2 regions of the Nocardioides sp. NPDC092400 genome follow, and region 1 is predicted to be linked to the other one. Evidence: predicted binding sites of a transcription regulator. Region 1 holds the regulator's gene; the other holds the start of a gene.

Region 1 (10,207 bases):
GCGCTCCTGGGCCGAGGAGCAGGCCGAGGAGGGCGGCAGCGGGGAGCGGGACAACGCCCCGCGGCACACCGACCGCGAGTGGCGGCAGGTCAGCGTGAGCCACCGCGAGTGCCTGGGCGCCGCCAAGTGCCCCTTCGGCCAGGAGTGCTTCGCCGAGCTGGCCAAGGAGAAGGCGCAGCGCTCGCACCTGATCATCACCAACCACAGCCTGCTCGCGATCGACGCGATCGAGGGCGTCCCGATGATCCCGGAGTACGACGCGGTCGTCATCGACGAGGCGCACGAGCTCACCGCGCGGGTGACCCAGGCCGCCACCGACGAGCTGTGGGCCGCCGAGGTCGAGCGGGCCGCGCGGCGCAGCCAGCGGCACGTCGACTCCGAGGCCGACGACCTCTCCGACGCGGCCGAGGCGCTGCGGGCGGCGATCACCGACGCCCGACCCGGCCGGTTCGAGCGGATGCCGCAGGAGCTCGGTGACGCGCTGGTGCTGGTCCGCGATGCCGCGCGCGCCTGCCTCTCGGCGTACCCCAAGGGCGACGACAAGGGCGACAAGGGCGCCGACCCCGGCCTGACCCAGGCCAAGGGCTCGGTCCAGGAGGTCTTCGCGACCGCGGAGCGGATGGCCGCCGACCTCGACTCCGACGTCCTGTGGCTGACCGAGGGCAGCGAGCGGATGCCGCCGCGGCTGTGCGTCGCGCCGCTGCAGGTGTGGGGGCCGATGCGCGACAAGCTGCTGCGTGAGAAGAGCGTGGTCTTCACCAGCGCCACGCTGATGCTCGGCGGCGACTTCGGGTCCGTCGCGACCGGTGTCGGGCTCAAGCCCTCCGAGCGGGTCGTGGACGAGGGCTCCGACGCCCAGCGGACCGACACCGTGCTGCCCTGGCGCGGCATCGACGTCGGCTCGCCGTTCGACTACGGCCAGCAGGGGATCCTGTACGTCGCGCGGCACCTGCCCGCCCCGGGTCGCGACGGCCTCGTGGGCGCGCAGCTCGACGAGATCGTCGAGCTGATCGACGCCGCCGACGGGCGGGCGCTCGGCCTGTTCTCCTCGCGTCGCGCGGCCGAGACCGCCGCGGAGGCGGTCCGCGAGCGGCTGCCGCACCTGACCACGCTCGCCCAGGGCGACGCCCAGCTGCCCGAGCTGGCCAAGCAGTTCGTCGAGGACCCGCACACGGTGCTGTTCGGGACGCTGTCGCTGTGGCAGGGCCTCGACGTCCCCGGTGACACCTGCCAGCTGGTGCTCATCGACCGGATCCCGTTCCCGCGGCCCGACGACCCGCTGATGTCGGCGCGGCAGAAGGCCGCCGACCAGGCCGGCGGCAACGGCTTCATGCAGATCGCCGCGACCCACGCCGCGCTGCTGATGGCGCAGGGGGCCGGCCGGCTGATCCGCACGACCACCGACCGCGGCGTGGTCGCGGTGCTCGACCCGCGGCTGGCGACCGCCCGGTACGGCGGGTTCCTCAAGGCCAGCCTCCCGCCGATGTGGACCACCACCGACCCCGCCGTCGTCCGCAAGGCCCTCGCCCGGCTCTCGGCCACGGCCGGCTCCTGACCCCGGCTGGTCGAGCAGGCGAGCGCCGGCGAGCCGTCGTCGAGACCCGGTGACCGGGGTCGCAGCGCCGAGCCCACACCGGGTCTCGACGACGCTCAGGCGCAGGACGCCTTCGCCGCTCGACCAGCGGCAGCGGGCCTCAGATCCGCGAGCGACCGTCCCAGCCGCCCCGCGGCGTGCCCCGGATCCCGAAGAACTCCGCGATCGTCGGCGCGACGTCGACGGTGGCCGCCAGCGTGGAGGAGACCGCCCGCGCGGCGGCCGGGTGACCGCCGCCGATGAAGAACGGGATCGCGCGGGTCGCCGGGTGGCCGTGGTTGCCGGGGATCGGGTTGGAGACGACATCGGGGTCGCTGAACCGCCAGCCCGCGCGGCAGTAGGCGACGACGTCGCCGGCGTTCGGGCCGAGCCGCAGCCAGGAGGTGCGGGCCCGGTCGTGCGCCGAGAGCACGCCCTCGGTGGCCCGGGCGACCCTCAGCATCCGCTCGACGGCGCGAGCCCGTTGCCCGTCCGGGCCGGTCCAGTAGAGGAGGTCGGCGCCGCCGTTCTGCGCGACCGCGACCTTGCCGGCCAGCAGCCGGTCCTCGCCCAGCGGGCCGGTGAGCGAGACCACCCGGTCGGGCCGCGACCAGTCCATCGAGTGGTCGGCGAGGACGACGACGATGGACCGCTCCCAGCGGCCGGTGGACCGCAGCAGGTCGAGGAACCGGCCGACCTGGAGATCGGTCGAGACCAGCGCGGCCCGCCGGAGGGCCTGCAGCGTGCCGCCGGTGAGGTCGCTGTGGCCGACCCGGTCGACGTCGCCGAGGTTGACGAACACCAGGTGCGGGTCGAGCTCCTCGACCATGGTGAGCGCGGCCTCCATCGTGAAGACGTCGGGGGCGTGGTCGGTCACCGGGAGCAGCGGGAACGGCTCCCACCGGTGCGTGGCGCGCTCGCCGAACACGCCGTACAGGTAGTCCTTGCTCAGCACCGTGCCGGTCCGGAAGCCCTGCCTGCCCAGCCGCTCGATCACGGTGGTGGTGCGGATGTCGGTGGGCCGGTCCATCGTGCGGGTCGCGCCCAGAGCCCGGTCGTAGATCTCGTTCGCGGGCACGCCGCTCCGGTCGGGCCGGACGCCGGTCATCATCATCACGTGGTTCGGCACCGTCTCCATGACGGGCATCGAGTGCGCCCGGGGGAAGTGCCGCCCGTCCGCGCGCAGGGCGGCGAGGTTCGGCATCAGGCCGCTGTCGATCTCGTCGGGCCGGCAGCCGTCGACGACGAGGACGTAGGCACGGCGACGGTCCCGGCTCGGGGCGGCGTACGCCGGCTGGCCGGTGGCGGTGGAGAAGGTGAGCGCGAGGCCCCCGGCGCCCGCGACCTTGAGCAGGGTGCGCCGGTCGGTCGGGTGGCCGGGGACCGGCGGGGTCGGCGTGCTCATCAGCGCACCGGCCCGTCGACGGCGACCAGCTTGTTCGTGCCCGCGCGGGTGGCGAAGGACTGCGACCAGGTGGCCGGCGTGCGGCGGTCGGTGCGCGACCCGATGACGTACCAGTCCATCTGCACCCGGGCCGGGGTCACGTCGAGCACGGAGTAGCCGTGGGAGTCGAAGTCGAGGTACTTGACGTGCGGGTTGGCGGCGCGGATGAGCTGCTCGACGCCGACGCTCGCGGTGCGTGGTGGCACGCCGAGGATGTCCTTGAGGTTGTCGGAGGTGACCGAGGAGCAGACCAGCTCCACCCCGGCCGTCTCCGAGGCGATCGGGTAGAGCCCGCGGTCGAAGGGGAGGTCGGCGGCCCAGCCGGAGTGGATGTCGCCGGTGAGGAACACGGTGTCCTTGATGCCGCGGTCGCGGATGTGGGCGAACAGCTCGCGGCGGTCGTCGGTGTAGCCGTCCCACTGGTCGACGTTGTAGGGCAGGCCGTCCTGCGGGAGGAGCCCGGTGACGTCGTTGACCGGTGTGACCAGGTCGGCGGGGAGCGCGGCGAAGGTGACCGGCGCGATCATCACCGGGTTGCCCACCAGCTTCCACTGGGCGGTGTCGCGGGCGAGCGAGTCCTTGAGCCAGGCCAGCTGGGCGGTGCCGGTGATCGTGCGGTCGGGCCGGCTCACCGCGGGGTCGAGCACGGGCGCGGAGACCTGCTGGCTGCGGTAGGTGCGCAGGTCGAGCATGCTCAGCTCGGCGAGCCGGCCGAAGCGCAGGCGGCGGTAGAGGCGGGTGCCGTCACCGAGTCGGGCGGTCCCGTCCAGCCGGACGGGCATCCACTCGTCGTACGCCCGGTGCGCGCGGGCGCGGCGCCGCTGCCAGCTGCCCTCCCCGCCCTCGCCCGTGCCCGCGGTGTGGTTCTCCGCGCCGTCGCGCCACGCGTCGTTGGCCGTCTCGTGGTCGTCCCAGACGGTGACGAACGGCGCGGTGGCGTGCAGGTCCTGCAGGTCGGGGTCGGTCTTGTACTGCGCGTGCCGCCGGCGGTAGTCGGCGAGCTGCACGATCTCCCCGGCCGGCTCGTGGCGCCGGACGATGACGTCGCCGGCGCCGTACTCCCCGGCGGGGTACTCGTAGAGGTAGTCGCCCAGGTGCAGCACCGCGTGCAGGTCGTCGCGGGCGGCGAGGTGGCGGTAGGCGCTGAACCAGCCGGCCTGCCAGTTGGCGCAGGACACCACGCCGAAGCGGAGGTTCGAGGGCGTCGCGTCGTGCGCGGGGGCGGTGCGGGTGCGGCCCACGCGGCTGCGCTGGCCGGCCGCGGTGAAGCGGTAGAAGTACCACCGCGCCGGGCGCAGCCCGGTCACGTCGAGCTTCACGGTGTGGTCGCGGCTGGCGCTGGTGACGAAGCTGCCGCGGCGCACGACGTCGCGGAACGCCCGGTCCGTCGCCACCTCCCACCGCACGTCGGTCCGGGGCCCGCGCCCCGAGCCCGGGGTCGCGCCGCGGGTGGGGGTCACCCGGGTCCACAGCACGACCGACTCCGGCAGGGGGTCGCCCGAGGCGACACCGTGCTGGAAGACGCGGTGCCGGGCCGCGGCACCCGTCGGTACGGCGGCGTGGCCGGTGCTGGTCGGGACGGCCGCCACCCCGAGGCCGGCGGCCCCGGTGGCGACGACGGTGCGGCGGCCGAGGGTGCTGACGGGGGTCGGCCGGCCGGGCTGGGTCGTGGTCACGCCTCATCCAACGACGATCGGCTCCCGGCGTGATGGGTGTGCGCGGGTGTGCACCACCTGTTCAGGCGGCGTACGCCGCGGCGTCGCCGGGCGGCCGGCGGCTCAGCTGGCCGAGACGCGCACCGCCGTGGCCTGCCCGTCGCCGAGCGGGGTGCCCTGGCAGGCGTAGTCGGTGCGCTTCCAGCACTCGTAGCGGATGTCGGCGTTCGCGACGGTCACCTCGACCGAGGCGACGGTCCCGGCGCGGAACGAGGCGGTGACCGCGCCGTTCCCCGAGGCGCCGAGCTCGACCAGGCGGCTCTCCGCGGCACCGTCGGTGCCCACGAGCGTCGCCACCGCGCGGGTGGCGCCGCCCGCGGGCAGGTCGACCTCCACGCGCACACCGGTCGCGGACGGCTGGGTCCGCACCTCGAGGGTCGCGCTGCTCAGGTGCGCCAACTCGGTCCTCCAGGAGACGGCCGCGCCACCGGTGGCCGCCGTCGCCGACCTCGCGAGCGGTGCCGGCCGGTACTCCGCGGCGCTGCCCTCGTCGTAGGCCTGGGCCGGGCGGCGGTTGCCGGTCGCGAACTGGGCGAAGGCGACGGGGAACCGGGTGCCGCGGTCCTCGAGGACCGCGGCGACGGCGTCGACCGAGCTGAGGTCGGGTGCGCCGGCGCGGGCGTCGGCCTGGCGCCAGATGTCGCGGACGACCGTCGGCAGGGTGCCCGCGCGCTGGTCGAGCCGCTCGCTGAGGTGGCGGAAGAACAGCCAGGTGCCGTAGTGGAAGCCGTCGTCGCCGCCACGGTCCATGGGGCGGGCGGGGTCGGACAGCGGGCTGGCGGCGAGGTACTGCCGGTTGTCGTCGACGTCGTCGAACAGCTCGTCCTCCACCCAGGCCGCGGTGCCCTCGAGGAGCCACTGGTCCTCGTAGGAGTCGTAGCCGAACTGGACGGCGTGGAAGTACTCGTGCCCGACGGTCACCTGGAGGTTCTGCAGCGGGGTGCCGGTGGGGAAGCCGCGGTAGTCGTTGTCGACGACGCAGAAGGCCCACACGTCCTCCGCCCGCGTGCGCTGGTCGCTGGTGCAGTAGCCGTAGAGACCACCGGCGAGGTCCTGGACGTAGATGTCGGTCTTGGCGTTGCCACCGGCCCTGCCGTCGCGCTTCGGCGCCCGGTAGCCGGCGCCGACGAAGGTGCGGTGCACGCTGCTGGCCGTGGCGAGGACCTTCCTGGCCCACGACGCGCTCGCCCGGTGCCTGCCGCTCGTGCGCCAGTGGACGCACACCACCGTGCACTTCTTCCTGTCCTGCGCCGGGCGGGCCAGCAGGCGGCCGGCCGCGGCCCGGTCGGCGGGCGCCAGCGCCGGCCGCGCCATGCGCAGCTGCCGCAGGGCCTCGGTAGCGTCCCGGCCGTCCCCGGCCAGGGCGGACCGCGCGGCGGCGAGGCTGCGCGCGGCGGTGACGGTGCCCGGGGCGAGGAGGGCGGAGGAGTCCTGCGCCCCCGCGCGCTCGGCGTCCGGGCGCCCGTCCGGGGCCTCGGCGGTGGCGGTGGTGACCCCCGTGAGCGTGGACAGCCCGGTCGCGAGGACGAGGGCGAGGGCGGCCAGGGGACGTGCGCGACGCATGGGTTCTCCCGGGATGCTCGGCGGTGGCCGGGGGGTCACCGACCGGGGCGCTCCCCGGAGGTCTCGAGGTCAGCGCTCAGCCAACCGCAGGCTCGTGCTGCTCCGCATGACCCGTCGGGACCATCTTCTCCGGGGCGGCCGGCGCGGGGTCCGGTCGCTCACGCCGGCGCTCCACGAGCCGGCCCAGCCGTGCCGAGACCAGGAACCCCAGGCCGATCACCAGCCACCCGGCGAGAGCGTCGAGGACCCAGTGGTTGCCGGTGCCGACGATGACGACCGCGGTGATGAGGGCGTGGCCCCAACCCAGGCCGCGGACCCAGTGGCGGCGGGCGTGCTGCTGGACGACCACCGCCACCCACAGCGCCCAGCCGGCGTGCAGGGAGGGGAAGGCCGCGAGCTGGTTCGTCAGCCCGCCCAGGCCCTTGGGCGCCGATGCCTCGGACCCCCACCAGCCGTCGGCCGCGTGCAGGGACAGGACGTCGACGTACCCGTCGACGAAGCGTGGGGGAGCGGTCGGCAGCAGGAGGTAGAGCGCCAGGCCGATCAGGGTGGCCGCCACCAGTGCGCGCCGGGCCGGCACGTAGCGCCGCTCGCCGAGGCGGTAGAGCCACACCAGCGCGATCGCGGTGACCACGTAGTGGGCGGTGGCGTACCAGTAGCTGGAGAGCAGGCCGAGGACCCGCGTGTCGACGAAGAACTGGTTGAGGGAGGCCTCCCAGTGCAGGCCGATGAGCCGCTCCACGTCGAGCAGCTCGCGTGCCCGGGTGAGCGCGGGGCCCAGGGCGTCGTCGGCGAACAGCCGGGACCCGCTGTAGACGACGTAGAGGGTCAGGATGAGCGCCAGCTCGGCCACGCCACGCCGCAGGCGCGGGTGCCTCGTGGTGCTGCTGGGGAGACTCACGGCTCCAACATTGCCGTATCCCACCCCCGAGAAGCATCCGGCTTACCCCCGAGTCGCCCCCCGTTTGCCCATTCTTGGGGGTGAGGCGCCACCCGACCGGGCCTTTTCTCCCGGATCAGCCCCCGCCGCGGTCCGGTAGGGCCCGGGACCGGCGGTGCGCTCAGACGCGCCGCAGGACCGCGGTGACCTTGCCCAGGATGGTCGCGTGCGTGCCGTCGATGGGGTCGTACGCCGCGTTGTGCGGCAGCAGCCACACCTGGCCGTCCTTGCGCTGGAAGGTCTTCACCGTCGCCTCGCCGTCGATCATCGCGGCCACGATCTCGCCGTTGTTCGCCGTCGGCTGCTGCCGGATGACGACGTAGTCGCCGTTGCAGATCGCGGCGTCGACCATCGAGTCGCCGGCGACCTCGAGCAGGAACAGCTGGCCGTCGCCGACCAGCTGCTTGGGCAGCGGGAAGACGTCCTCGACGCGCTCCTCGGCGAGGATCGGGCCGCCGGCCGCGATCCGGCCGACCATCGGGACGTACTGCGCCTCGGGCAGCACGTCGCCCACGCCCGTCTCGTCGACCGAGGCCTCCTCACCGCTGGACATCGCGCGCCGTGCCGCCATCACCTCGGGCAGGAACACCTCGAGCGCCCGCGGGCGGTGCGGGTCGCGCTTGAGGAAGCCCTTCTCCTCGAGGACCTTGAGCTGGTGAGCCACGCTCGAGGAGCTGGTCAGGCCCACCGCGTCGCCGATCTCGCGCATGCTCGGCGGGTAGCCGCGGCCCTCGATGCTGTCGCGGATGTGGGCGAGGATCCGGGTCTGACGAGGGGTCAGGCCGGTCACGTCGGGTGCGCCGTCGGGCAGCTCGGAGACCTTGGGACCGGGGTTCTTCGCCATGGGTGGAGTGCCTTCCGGGGTGCGCGAGGACGAGGGGTGCTGCTGGCAGCACGGTAGAGCCTCCGCGGGCCGTGTTCAAACACCTGTTCGAAGGTGTGTCGCGCGGTGGGCGCCCGGCCCGGGCCGCTGCTTGGATGCGTGCATGGAACCCACCAGCTGTGTCGTCACCGGAGCGGCCCGCGGCATCGGCCGCGGTATCGCCGAGCTCATGGTCGCGCGCGGGCACCGCGTCGTGGTCACCGACATCGACGCCGAGGGCGCGGCGCGCACCGCGGCCGAGATCGGCGCCGCCGAGGGCCTCGGCCAGGACGTCCGCGACGCCGCCTCGCACACCGCCGCTGCCGAGGCGGCCGCGCGGCACGGCGCGCTCGTGGCGTGGTTCGCCAACGCCGGCGTGGGTGACGACGGGAAGCTCGCGGACCTGACCGACGAGCAGGTCCGCCGCCTCGTCGAGGTCAACCTGCTCGGCGCCGTCTGGAGCACCCGCGCGGCGCTCGCCGCGTTCGGCCCGCGCGGCGGCGACCTGGTCCTCACCGCGTCCCTCTCGGGCCTGGGTCCCGTCCCCGGCCTCTCCCTGTACGCCGCGACCAAGGCCGCGGTCGTCTCGCTCGCCTCCTCGGTCGCCCTCGAGGCGCCGCGGGGTGTGCGGGTGCACGCCCTGTGCCCCGACGGCGTGGCCACCGACATGGTCGCCGCGATGCGCGAGGACGGGATGGGCAAGCAGCTCGTCGCCTCGGGAGGCCGGATGCTGGGCGTGGCGGAGACCGCGCAGGCGGCCGTCGACCTGGTCGGGTCCCGCCGGGTCCTGCGGACCCTCCCCGGGTGGCGTGGTGCCGCGATGCGCGTCGGCCAGCTCGCCCCCTCGGTGTCCGGGCCGGCGCTCGCGGTCTTCGCGGCCCAGGGCAGGCGCCGGCTGCGGTAGTCGCCGGGGAGGCAGGTCGGTTCCTTCGAACATTTGTTCGCCCAGGTCCTTGAACTGTTCGAACACGTGCTCTACGGTCGTACACATGTTCGATCGAACGTCTGCTCGATCGTCAACCGGGCCAGCCACTGTCGGTGGCCGCGGTTAGACATCTGCTCAGACCGAGATCGACACGACCCGAGGCTGACCGCCACTTCCCCAGGAGGTCCCCATGAGCACCATCACCGCCACCCCCACCGCCCTGCCGCGCACGACCGGCAGCACCCGCCGCTCCGGCCAGGTGCGGCTCACCCGCCGGGGCCGGCTCGTGGTGTTCCTCCTGGCGCTCGCGATCGTGCTCGGCCTCGGCCTGGCCATCGCGGCAGGCTCGGTGGCCACCGACGAGGCCGGCACCCCCGAGCCGACCCGCGTGGTGATGGTCGGCACCGGCCAGACCCTGTGGGGGATCGCCGCCGACCTCGCCGAGGACGGCGAGGTGCGCGAGATGATGACCCACATCGAGCGGCTGAACGCCCTCGACTCCGCGGTGCTCGCCGCGGGCCAGCGCCTCATCGTCCCGGTGCAGTAAGGCACTCGCCAGCACCGACACAGACGTCGCCAGCCGCTTCGACCCCGGCTGGCGATCCGGGGAAGACAGGGGCGGGGCCGTTCGCGGCCCCGCCCCTGCGGCGTCTCCGGACGCGCTCGCCGGCGCGGCCGCGGAAGTTTCAGCGGCCAGCCGATGAAGCTCCCGGTTGGCCGCTGAAACTTCATCGGCCAACCGACAGGTTCAGCGGCCGGCCGATGGAATGTCGCCCGCCGGGACCGCTCGACGACGCCCACTCAACAAGATCGAGCAGGCTCGACCCGTCCGGGAGCGGCTCGGCGAGCGGGTCAGCGAGCGGCGCGCCGCCCGCCGGGAGCGGCGGGCTGCTGCTGCTCCGACCGCGGCTCGCGGGAGGCCGGGGGAGAGGTGATGCCGAGCTCGCGGAGCAGTCGGGCGACGAGCATCAGTCCGACGAACAGGCAGGCGACGGCACCGACCGAGGCCAGGGCGAGGAAGGCCCACGCGCCGGACTCGCCGCCACGCGCGGTCGCGCCGAAGTCGATCGCGGCGTAGACCAGGTAGCCCCAGGCGACCACCAGGAGGGTGATGCCGAGGGCGAGGAGGGCCAGGCGCGGGGAGAAACCGGCACGGCGCTTGTCGCCCCGCCGTGCGCCCGCCCG
Region 2 (10,207 bases), on a different contig from region 1:
AGCGCCCGGCCCGGGTCTACCGCCCCCGCGCGGGTGCGGACACCCTCCCGACCGTCGCGTTCTTCCACGGCGGCGGCTTCGTCATCGGCGACCTCGACACCCACGACCTGACCTGCCGCACCATCGCCACGCTGTGCGACGCCGTCGTCGTCTCGGTCGACTACCGGCTCGCGCCGGAGCACCCGTTCCCCGCCGGCGTCGACGACGCCCTCGCCGCCGCCCGCTGGGTCTCCGACTCCCTCGCCGACCTCGGCGGGGACGACCGGATGGCCGTGGCCGGCGACTCGGCCGGCGGAAACCTGTCCGCCGTGGTCGCCCAGGCCTTCCGCGACGAGGACCGTCCGCTCGCCGGCCAGCTGCTGGTCTACCCCGTCACCGACATGGGCGGGTCCTACCCCTCGCACACCGACAACGCCGAGGGCTACTTCCTCGACCAGCGCACGATGGAGTGGTTCGGGGCGCAGTACGTCGGCACCGCCGGCGACCTGTCCGACCCGCGTCTCTCGCCGCTCAACGGCCGCCTCGACGGCCTCGCCCCCGCCGTCGTGGTGACCGCGGAGTTCGACCCGCTGCGCGACGACGGCAACGCCTACGCCCGGGCGCTCGCCGATGCGGGGGTCCCGGTCGAGAACCGGACCTTCCCCGGCCTCATCCACGGCTTCGTCGACATGGGTCGGCACTCGGCCGCCGCCCAGGCGGCCGTCGAGGAGACCTGCGCGCTGTTCCGCGCGGTGCTGCACGGCTGACCCGCCGGGCACACCCCGGGCACACCCCGGGTCGCGGTCAGCCGAGGCCGAGGGCGTCGAGCAACTCCCGGCCGCCGGCGAGCACGCCGGGGACCGCCCGGCCGTGCTGGCCCTCACCCTCGCCTCGTCCTTCGCCGGGTGCCGTCGCCGACGGGTCGTCGCTCAGTCGCACGTCGTCGCAACCGAAGTCGTCGACGGCAACGGCGGTCAGGTCGCCCTCGTGCACCAGCACCAGGAGGTGTCGCGGACCGAGGTCGGCCGGGCAGGCCCGCGTCGCCTTGACCGGGCGCAGGGCGGCGAGTGCTCGGTCCACGCGGCCGAGACGAGCCTCCGGCACCGTCGTCGGCGCACCCTGGCGCTCCCAGCGGTACACCGCGCCGACCGCCGACCGGTGGCCCTCGACCGCCCGGTAGCTGCACGTCCACGCCCGATCGGCGCCAGCCAGGTCGGGCGTCGAAGCGGCCGGCTCGGTCGTCCCGAACCCGCTGGTCCCGTCCTCCGCCTGAGGCAGCCGCGCCGGGCACGGCGGCCCGTCGACCGCCGCCACCTCGTCGACCGGACCCGGGCCCGACCCGGGAGTGTCCTCACCGCCGCTTCCCGGGGAGCATGCGCCCAGGACGACCACGAGCAGCACGGCCCCTCCTGCACGCGTCGCCCTCATGGCACCAGCACACCACGGTCGAGGTCGCGGCGGGCGTGCCTGTGCCCCGCCGGTTGGTTGCTCCGGCGGGGTGGCTAGGTCTCGGTGGTGTCGTGGGTGCCGTGGTGGTCGACCCGGTACGTCTGCCCGGTGGGGCTGCGCCACAGGTAGGTCCCTGGTCGGGGTGTGTGTTGGTGCCAGCCGGTGTGGGTCTTGACGCGGTGGTGGCGTCGGCACAGTGGGGCGATGTTCTCGGTGGCGGTGGGCCCGCCCCTGCTGTGCGGGACGACGTGGTCGTCGTCGACTCTGCTGGTGGTGTGGGCGGGGCGGGTGCACCAGGGGAAGACGCAGTGGTGGTCTCGCAGCCGGGTCTGGACGGAGAGGCGGTCGGGGACCTCGTAGGCCTCGACGTGGATGCGTTCGTTCAGGTCGATGACGGGCTTGATGGTGATGTGTGCGCCGTCGCGGGCGGCGCGGGTGCACCACTCGGCGAGCTGGGTGGTGAGCACGAACCCCCTCGTGGCTTCGACCCGGGTGATGCCGTCGAGTTCACCACCCGCCTTCTGGTGGACGTGGACGACGAGGGGTGTGGGGTCGGTGTCGAACTGCAGCTGGAGCTGGCGGCGGGCCATGTCGCCGGCGGCCATCGCCCGCCGTGCGCCTTCGGCCTCTGTTGACCCGAGCTGGGCGAGGCGGGCGGCGCCCTTGGTGATCGCGTCCTCGAGGTCGAGGGCGTCGGCGAGGTCGAGGGTGCCCCAGATGTCGACGTGGCCGTCGTAGGAGACCTGTCGGGTCTGGATGGTGAAGTGGCGGGCTTCGGTGCGTTCGTACCGGACCCGTTCGGCTTCGGCGGGGTCGAACCGGACGAGTGCTTCGTCGAGGAGCCGGTCGAGCGCGGCGGGGCCGATGGTGGCGGCGACGGGGGCGACGTGGGTGTCCACGAACCCTGCACCGGCTTTGACCAGGTGCAGGGTGCGCCGGGCGATGGACCGGGCTTTCCACGCGGGGAGGGCGAGGTTGGTGACCTTCGTCCAGGTCCGGGGGAGGCGGTAGCGCAGCTCGAGGGCCTCGGCGAGGTAGGTCCGGCCGGCGTCCTCGGACTTCCCGATCCCGGCGGCGAACTCGATGACGGCGAACTCGCTCACCAACGGTGCACCCTCCCCGGCGAGGCCGATCGCTTTGTCGCCGAACCCCTTCAGCGTCGACCACGCAGAAGAGGTGCTGATCGACCCGGTGATCGATTCGGCGGGGTGCATCACGCACCACTGCACTGCGGCTTGGAGGAGTTCGGCTTCGGCGGCGTTCGCCGCGCGTTGGCTCGCACGGGCAGCGGCGAGCACGTCGGCTGGGGTGTCCAGCGGGTGCTCGAGCGTCGCGGTGAGGGCCATGGCCTCATTCTACTCGCACGTGTGTTCGAATGGAAGGTTCGAGCGCACGGTTGTGGAGCGGCGACGGATGTCTCGACGACGCTCGACGACGCTCGCTGCTCGACCAGCGGTGCAGGGTCTCGACGACGCTCGCCGGGGCTCGCTGCTCGACCAGCGGTGCGGGGTCTCGACGGCGCTCGCCGGGGGCTCGCTGCTCGACCAGCGGTGCGGGGTCTCGACGACGCTCGCCGGGGCTCGCTGCTCGACCAGCGGTGCGGGGTCTCGACGACGCTCGCCGGGGCTCGCTGCTCGACCAGCAGCGGGGGGTCTCGACGACGCTCGCCGGGGCTCGCTGCTCGACCAGCAGTGGTCGGTCTCGACGACGCTCGCCAGGGTTCGCTGCTCGACCAGCAGCGCGGGTCTCGACGACGCTCGCCGGGGCTCGCCGCTCGACCGACACAGGCCGGGAGGGGGCACGACTGATTGGCCGGCGCCCCGTGGGACACCGTGGCTCCGTGACCGACGTACCCGTGTGGCTGCAGGCCGGCGGCTGGGGGCTCCTGGCCGGTGGCGCGCTCGTGGTCGGCGCGCTCGTCGCGTGGTTCGTGGCCGTCCCGCAGCGGGTGGTCGCCGGCGTCATGGCGTTCGGCTCCGGCGTGCTGGTGTCCGCCCTCGCCTTCGACCTCGTCGACGAGGCCGAGCGGACCGGCGGCCTCGCGGCGACCGCCACCGGCTTCCTCGGCGGCGCGGTGGTGTACGTCGCCGCCAACATCGCCCTGGCCCGCCGCGGCGCCCGGCACCGCAAGCGCTCGCAGGACCAGCAGGCCTCGGAGGAGGAGCAGCAGGGCAGCGGCGCCGCCATCGCGGTCGGCGCGCTGCTCGACGGGATCCCGGAGTCGGTCGTCCTGGGCATCTCGTTGCTCGGCGGGGGCGGCGTGGGGGTGCCCGTGCTCGCCGCGATCTTCATCTCCAACCTGCCCGAGGGCCTCTCCTCCGCGGCCGGCATGAAGCGCAGCGGCCGCGGCGCCCGCTACGTCTTCGGCGTCTGGGGCGGCATCGCGGTGGCCAGCGGCCTCGCCGGCCTGCTCGGCGCGCTCCTGCTCGACGGCGCCTCGCCGACCACCATCGCCGTCATCACCGCAGTCGCGGCCGGGGCGATCCTCGCGATGATCGCCGACACGATGATCCCGGAGGCGTTCGAGGACACCCATCTCTACGCCGGGCTGCTCGCCACGGTCGGGTTCATCGTGGCGTTCAGCATTGAGCGCATCTGACGCCACACCGACAAGGCGCCGTCGGCCGTATCCGCGGGCACCCCACGGGTACCGCGAGGGCTCCCCCATCGACCCCGGAGGTCACCCGACCATGGCTCGAAACACGCTCTCCCGCTCCCTGCACGACGTCGGCCTCGCGGCCTGGTTCGGCGGCACGCTCGCCAACGCCGTCGCCCTCAACCCCGCCGCCGCGCAGGCCACCTCCTCCACCGACGTCGGCGCCGTGGCCAACACCGGCTGGGACCGCTGGACCCCCGTGAACGCCGCGGCGATCGGCGCCCACCTCGTCGGCAGCATCGGCCAGCTCGGCGGCAACAAGACCCGCGTCGCCGGCCAGGAGGGCGTCGGCTCGATGGTGGTCGCGAAGACCGCCCTCACCGCGGCCGCGCTCGGGGCGACGGCGTACTCCCGCGCGCTGGGCAAGAAGGTCTCCCAGGAGACCCAGATGCCCGCAGCCTCGGGCACCGAGCCCGAGGCGGGGACCCCGCCGGAGGTCGCGAAGGCCCAGAAGCAGCTGGCCGCGCTCCAGTGGGTGGTGCCCGCGCTGACCGGCGCGCTGGTCGTCGTGAGCTCCTTCGCCGGCGAGCAGCAGCGCGCGACCGAGCAGAAGACGGGGTTCCTCGGCCGGCTCGCCCCCTGACGCCTGACGGCGGCCGGGGCGGCCTCAGCCCCGGCGCGACTCCAGCACACGGAAGCCCTTGGCCGACGCGAGCCTGGTCGTCGGGAAGCCCTGGTCGCCCAGCCACCGCTGCAGCGAGTCCGCGCCCAGGTTCTTCCCGACGACCATGACCGCCCGCCCGTGCGGCGCCAGCCGCGGCAGCCAGGTGAGCAGCAGCTCGTGCAGCGCCTGCTTGCCGATGCGGATCGGCGGGTTCGACCAGATCTCGTCGTACGTCGCGTGCGGGTCGACGGCGTCCGGCACCGCGGCGCGGTAGCGGTCGGCGACGCCGAGCGCCGCGGCGTTGTCGTTGGCGAGCAGCACCGCCCGCTCGTTGACGTCGACGGCGGTGACCGTCGACCCCGGCGCGCAGACCGCGACCGCGAGCCCGATGACGCCGTAGCCGCAGCCCAGGTCGAGGACCCGCCCGCCGGCGGGCGGCTCGGTCTCGCGGAAGAGCACCGCGGTCCCGATGTCGACGCGACCGCGCGCGAAGACGCCGGAACCGCTCACCAGGGACAGGCTCCGCCCCCAGACCTCCGCGGTCACCGCCGCCCGCTTGAACGGCACGGTCGGGTCGGCGGAGAAGTAGTGCTCGTCCTGCCCGGGCAGGTCCTCGGGCTGGTCCTCGGGGTGGGCATCGGGGTGGGCATCGGTCACGGTGCGGTCCTCCTCGCGCGGGTGAGCTCGACCCGCGCCCCGAGCTCGGCGTCGGGCGGGTAGGCCACCTCCTCCAACGTCAGTCCGTGCGCGTGCACGACGGCCACGGAGGCGTCGCGGCGCTCGGCGGCCAGGACGTCGCCCGCCCAGGCCACCGGCCGGCGGCCCTCGCCGACGGCGATCAGGCAACCCACCAGCGAGCGCACCATGCTGTGGCAGAACGCGTCGGCGCGCACGGTCGCCTCCAGCACGCCCGACGGCAGCCGCCGCCAGGACAGCTCCTGCAGCACGCGGATCGTCGTCGCGCCCTCGCGCTGCTTGCAGAACGACGCGAAGTCGTGCTGGCCGACGAGCAGGACGGCGGCCTCGTTGAGGAGGTCGACGTCGAGCGGGCGCGGCCACGCGAGCACGTGGCCGCGCACCAGCGGGTCGACGGCCGCCGGGCTGTCGGCGACCCGGTAGGCGTAGCGCCGCCACAGCGCGGAGAAGCGGGCGTCGAAGCCCGGTGCCGCCTCTACCGCGCGGCGTACCCGCACGTCGGCGGGGAGGATGCCGTTGAGCCGCCGCACGAGCGCCTCGAGCGGCGGGTCCGGGGAGCGGCCGGCCGAGTGGGCCAGTGCCTCGGGCTCGACGTCGAGGTGGACCACCTGCCCGCGGGCGTGGACGCCGGTGTCGGTGCGGCCAGCGCACACCAGGTGCACGGAGGGCACCCGCAGCGCGGTCGCCGCGGCCGCCGAGAGCTCCCCCTGCACGGTCCGCAGGCCGGGCTGGGCCGCCCAGCCGTGGAAGCCGCCGCCGTCGTAGGCGAGGTCGATCCGGATCCGCACCCCCTCATCCTTCCGTACGCTGTCCCCGTGAGCGCAGCCCCCGCGATCGTCCTGGTCTCCGAGCACCACGTCGACGACCTCCAGGACGCCTTCGGACGCTACGAGCGGGAGTACGACGTGCGCTGCGCCCGCAGCTGCGCGGAGGCCGAGGAGGTCGCCCGCGACATCGTGGCGGGCGGCGGCACGGTCGCGATGTTCGTCGCCGAGTCGGTGCTGCCCGACTGCCACGTGCTCGAGGGCTTCCACCGCTGGCGTGCCGTCGTCCCCAACGCCCGCCGGATGATCGCCGCGCACTGGGACCGGTTCCTGGCCGACGCCCCCGCCCTGCGCGCGGGCATGGCCAAGGGCAAGTACGACGCCTACCTGCTGATGCCGCGCGGCACCCGCGACGAGGAGTTCCACCACGCCGTCACCGACCTGCTGAGCGACTGGGGCGCCACCATCGCGGAGCCGGAGGTCGTCTCCGCGAAGATCATCAGCCCCGTCCGCGACGGCCGGGTGCTCGCCATCCGCGACTTCCTGGACCGGATGGGCATGGCCAGCCGCGTCTACCACCCCGACGACCCCGTCGCGCGCCACCTCCTCGGCGACGGCTCCGACGACGCGGCGTACCCCCTCGTGTGGGCGCCCGAGCGCCCGGTCGTCGAGGACGCCACGGTGCGCACCGTGGCGATGAGCCTGTACGGCGCGCCGAGCGACCTCGACGTGGACGGCACCGTCGACGTGTGCGTGGTCGGCGGCGGGCCGGCCGGGCTGGCGACGGCGGTGTACGCCGCCTCCGAGGGGCTCACCTGCGTGGTGCTGGAGGCCGAGGCCATCGGTGGGCAGGCCGGCACCAGCTCGATGATCCGCAACTACCTGGGCTTCCCGCGCGGCATCTCCGGGATGCGGCTGGCCCAGCGGGCGCGGAACCAGGCCCTGCGGTTCGGCACCCGCTTCGTCACCGGCTGGACCGTGCACGGGCTGGTGCCCGGCGAGGGCGAGGTGCCGCACGTTGTGCGCACCGACGGCGGCGACGTCGCCGCCCGCGCCGTGGTGGTCTCGACCGGCGTCGCCTACCGCAAGCTCCGGGTCGAGCCGCTCGAGGAGCTGGTGGGCAGCGGCGTCTTCTACGGCGCCGCGATGACCGCCGCGCGCGAGATGGAGGACCAGGACGTGGTCGTCGTGGGCGGCGGCAACTCGGCCGGCCAGGCCGCGGTGCACCTGGCCCGCTTCGCCCGCTCGGTCACCGTCCTCGTCCGCCGCCCCAGCCTGGCCGAGACCATGTCGCAGTACCTCCTCGGCGAGATCGCCTACAACCCCCGGATCACGGTGACCACCTGCAGCGAGGTGGTCGACGGCGGCGGCGACGGCCGGTTGGAGTGGATCTCCGTCCGCGACACCCGCGACGGGAAACTCACGCGACGCAGCGTGGGAGGCCTGTTCCTCCTGCTCGGCGCCGAGCCGCAGGCGGACTGGCTGCCCGATGCCGTGGCGCGCGACGACCGCGGCTTCGTGCTCACCGGTCGCGACGTGCCCAAGGACCGCTGGCACGACGGCCTGCCGCCCGCCAACCTCGCGACGACCCTGCCCGGCGTCTTCGCCGCCGGCGACATCCGCGCCGGCTCGATGAAGCGGGTCGCGGCCGCGAGCGGCGAGGGCGCCTCGGTGGTGCCGCTCGTCCACCAGTGGCTGGCGCCCTAGCGAGCTGCCTCAGGCCGCCGCGTCAGAGCTCGTGGCGGTACGGCGGGTCGGCGCCGGGCCGGGACACCGTCACCGCCGCCGCCCGCGCGGCGTGGTCGAGCACGGCGGCCACCTCCTCGTCGCCGATCGCGCCCAGTGCCGCGCGCCGGTCGGCGCCGAGCAGGCCCCGCTCCCACAGCGCGTCGACCAGCGCCGCCCCGAAGGTGTCGCCGGCCCCGATCGTGTCCGCGACCTCGACCGGCAGGGAGGCCACCTCGACCGCGCTCCGCGCACCGGTCCACGTCGCCCCCTCGCCACCCCGCGTCACCACCACCGCGGCCGGCCCGAGGTCCAGCAGGCGGGAGACGGCGGAGGCCTCGTCGAGGTCCGGCCACAGGGCGGCGACGTCCTCGTCACTGGCCTTGACCAGGTCCGCCAGTGCCGCGACCCGCTCCACCCGGGCGACCACGTCCGGTCCGGTGCCGGTGACCGCCGGCCGCGCGTTCACGTCGTACGTCACCGTCGCCCGGTCCCGCAGCCGCCGGAGCAGGGCGACGACGTCCTCCGCGCCGGGCGCCAGCACCGCGCCCAGGGAGCAGGTGTGCACCACGACGGGCGCGGGGTCCGGGTCCACCGGCCCGAGCTCCCAGGCCAGGTCGAAGGTGTAGCTGGCCGCCCCGTCGGTGCCGATCGTGGCGAGCGCGGTCGAGGTGCGGCTGATCGTCGCGGGGTCGGTGGCGAGCCGGACGCCGGAGCCCGCGAGGTGCTCGGCGAGCATCGCCCCGTGGTCGTCCTCGGCGTACGCCGTCGCGAACCGCACGGGCCGCCCGAGCCGGGCCAGCGCGACGGCGACGTTCGCCGCGCTGCCCCCGGGGTGCTCGCGCGTCGTCCCGTCCGCCGCGCGCACGACGTCGACGAGCGACTCCCCCACCACCAGCACGTCCTGCTCCGCACCCGGCTCCATGGCGCCACCCTAGGGTGACGCCATGCAGGTGCACCCGCTGGACGCCGACGACCCGACCCCGCCGTTCGAGCAGCTGCGGGCCCAGCTCGCGGGTCGCGTGGCCGCCGGCGACCTACCCGCCGGCACGCGCCTGCCGACGGTGCGGGGCGTCGCCGCCGAGCTGGGTCTGGCGGTCAACACCGTCGCCAAGGCCTACCGTGCGCTGGAGGCCGACGGCGTCGTGGTCACCGAGGGCCGTCGCGGCACCTTCGTCGCCTCCCGGCCCGCCGGGGCGGACGCCGGGACCAGGGCCGAGGCCGAGCGTGCAGGGGCGGCGTACGTCGCTGCCGCGCGCCGCGCGGGGCTGACGCTCCCCGAGGCGGTCCGGCTGGTCGAGGGCGGCTGGTAGCCGCCGGGCCGCGCGCCCCCGGAAATGGCACCGACCCGCCCGGAGGACCGGGCGGGTCGGTGGTGGTGCAGGTGGATCGCTGCGGCCGATCAGGCCTTGGACTCGTCCTCGGACTCCGCAGCGGCCTCGGCCTCGGCGGCCTCCTCGGACACGGGCTCGGTGAGCTCGGTGCCCTCCTCGGCGACGACGCTCTCCTCGGGGGAGGCCTCCTCGGCGAGCTCGGTCGGGCCGGCCTCGGTGGTGGTGTCCTCCGAGACGGTCTCCTCGGCGGGCGCCGCGGCGGCGGCCGGCGCGGCCTTCGCCTTGGGGGCCGACGGGGCGTAGGCCTCGGTCACCAGCTCGATGACCGCCATGGGGGCGTTGTCGCCCTTGCGGGGGCCGAGCTTGGTGATCCGGGTGTAGCCACCCGGGCGCTCGGAGAAGGTCGGCGCGATCTCGGTGAAGAGCGTGTGGACGACACCCTTGTCGCGGACGGTCTTGAGGACCTCGCGGCGGTTGTGCAGGTCGCCCTTCTTCGCCTTGGTGATCAGCTTCTCGGCGTGCGGGCGCAGCGCGCGCGCCTTGGCCTCGGTCGTGACGATCCGGCCGTGCTCGAAGAGCTGGGTGGCCAGGTTCGCCAGGATGAGGCGCTGGTGCGCCGGGCCGCCGCCGAGGCGGGGACCCTTGGTGGGCTTCGGCATGTCTCTCTCGTTCCTCCCCGGCCGTACCAGGTACCGGGGTAGTAGGCCGCGGGCGGGTTCGCCCTCGGTCAGCTTGTCTCAGTCGTGCGACGTGGTGGTCACCCGAGGTGGCGGCCCGAGGGCCGCCAGTGGACCTCGAGCGGCACCCACGTCAACTGCGGAGCGGGGCAGCGTGTCGCCCGGCGGCGAAGCCGCGTGGGACGGAGTCCCACTGGCGACACGCTCCCGCCATCCAGCTCAGTACTGCTCGTCCTCGACGAACGCGTCGTCGTCGTCGTCGCCGTACGCCGCGAGGGCGGCGGCGGCGTCGAAGCCGGGGGCGCTGTCCTTGAGGGACAGAC

The links. Region 1 encodes LexA, which represses DNA repair genes until DNA is damaged. Its sites were predicted from a motif close to TCGAACANNTGTTCGA; they were not measured.
Region 2: a site for LexA is predicted at 2,788-2,803, ahead of AB0N29_RS12705 (HNH endonuclease signature motif containing protein). Genes of this name have one in related genera too.

What each region holds. Positions count from the first base shown of each region.
Region 1 is NZ_JBFBFJ010000002.1:852,188-862,394, forward strand. It holds gene AB0N29_RS11585 (ATP-dependent DNA helicase) at 1-1,555, shown strand, start outside; gene AB0N29_RS11590 (nucleotide pyrophosphatase/phosphodiesterase family protein) at 1,695-2,978, opposite strand; gene AB0N29_RS11595 (alkaline phosphatase D family protein) at 2,978-4,693, opposite strand; gene AB0N29_RS11600 (MXAN_6640 family putative metalloprotease) at 4,796-6,295, opposite strand; gene AB0N29_RS11605 (phosphatase PAP2 family protein) at 6,372-7,196, opposite strand; gene lexA (transcriptional repressor LexA) at 7,357-8,079, opposite strand; gene AB0N29_RS11615 (SDR family oxidoreductase) at 8,222-9,001, shown strand; gene AB0N29_RS11620 (LysM peptidoglycan-binding domain-containing protein) at 9,213-9,569, shown strand; gene AB0N29_RS11625 (hypothetical protein) at 9,875-10,207, opposite strand, start outside.
Region 2 is NZ_JBFBFJ010000003.1:171,206-181,412, reverse strand. It holds gene AB0N29_RS12715 (alpha/beta hydrolase) at 1-746, shown strand, start outside; gene AB0N29_RS12710 (hypothetical protein) at 784-1,059, opposite strand; gene AB0N29_RS12705 (HNH endonuclease signature motif containing protein) at 1,482-2,774, opposite strand; gene AB0N29_RS12700 (ZIP family zinc transporter) at 3,269-4,027, shown strand; gene AB0N29_RS12695 (hypothetical protein) at 4,119-4,667, shown strand; gene AB0N29_RS12690 (methyltransferase) at 4,692-5,345, opposite strand; gene truA (tRNA pseudouridine(38-40) synthase TruA) at 5,342-6,172, opposite strand; gene AB0N29_RS12680 (FAD-dependent oxidoreductase) at 6,200-7,855, shown strand; gene AB0N29_RS12675 (carbohydrate kinase) at 7,878-8,798, opposite strand; gene AB0N29_RS12670 (GntR family transcriptional regulator) at 8,821-9,186, shown strand; gene rplQ (50S ribosomal protein L17) at 9,276-9,866, opposite strand; gene AB0N29_RS12660 (DNA-directed RNA polymerase subunit alpha) at 10,104-10,207, opposite strand, start outside.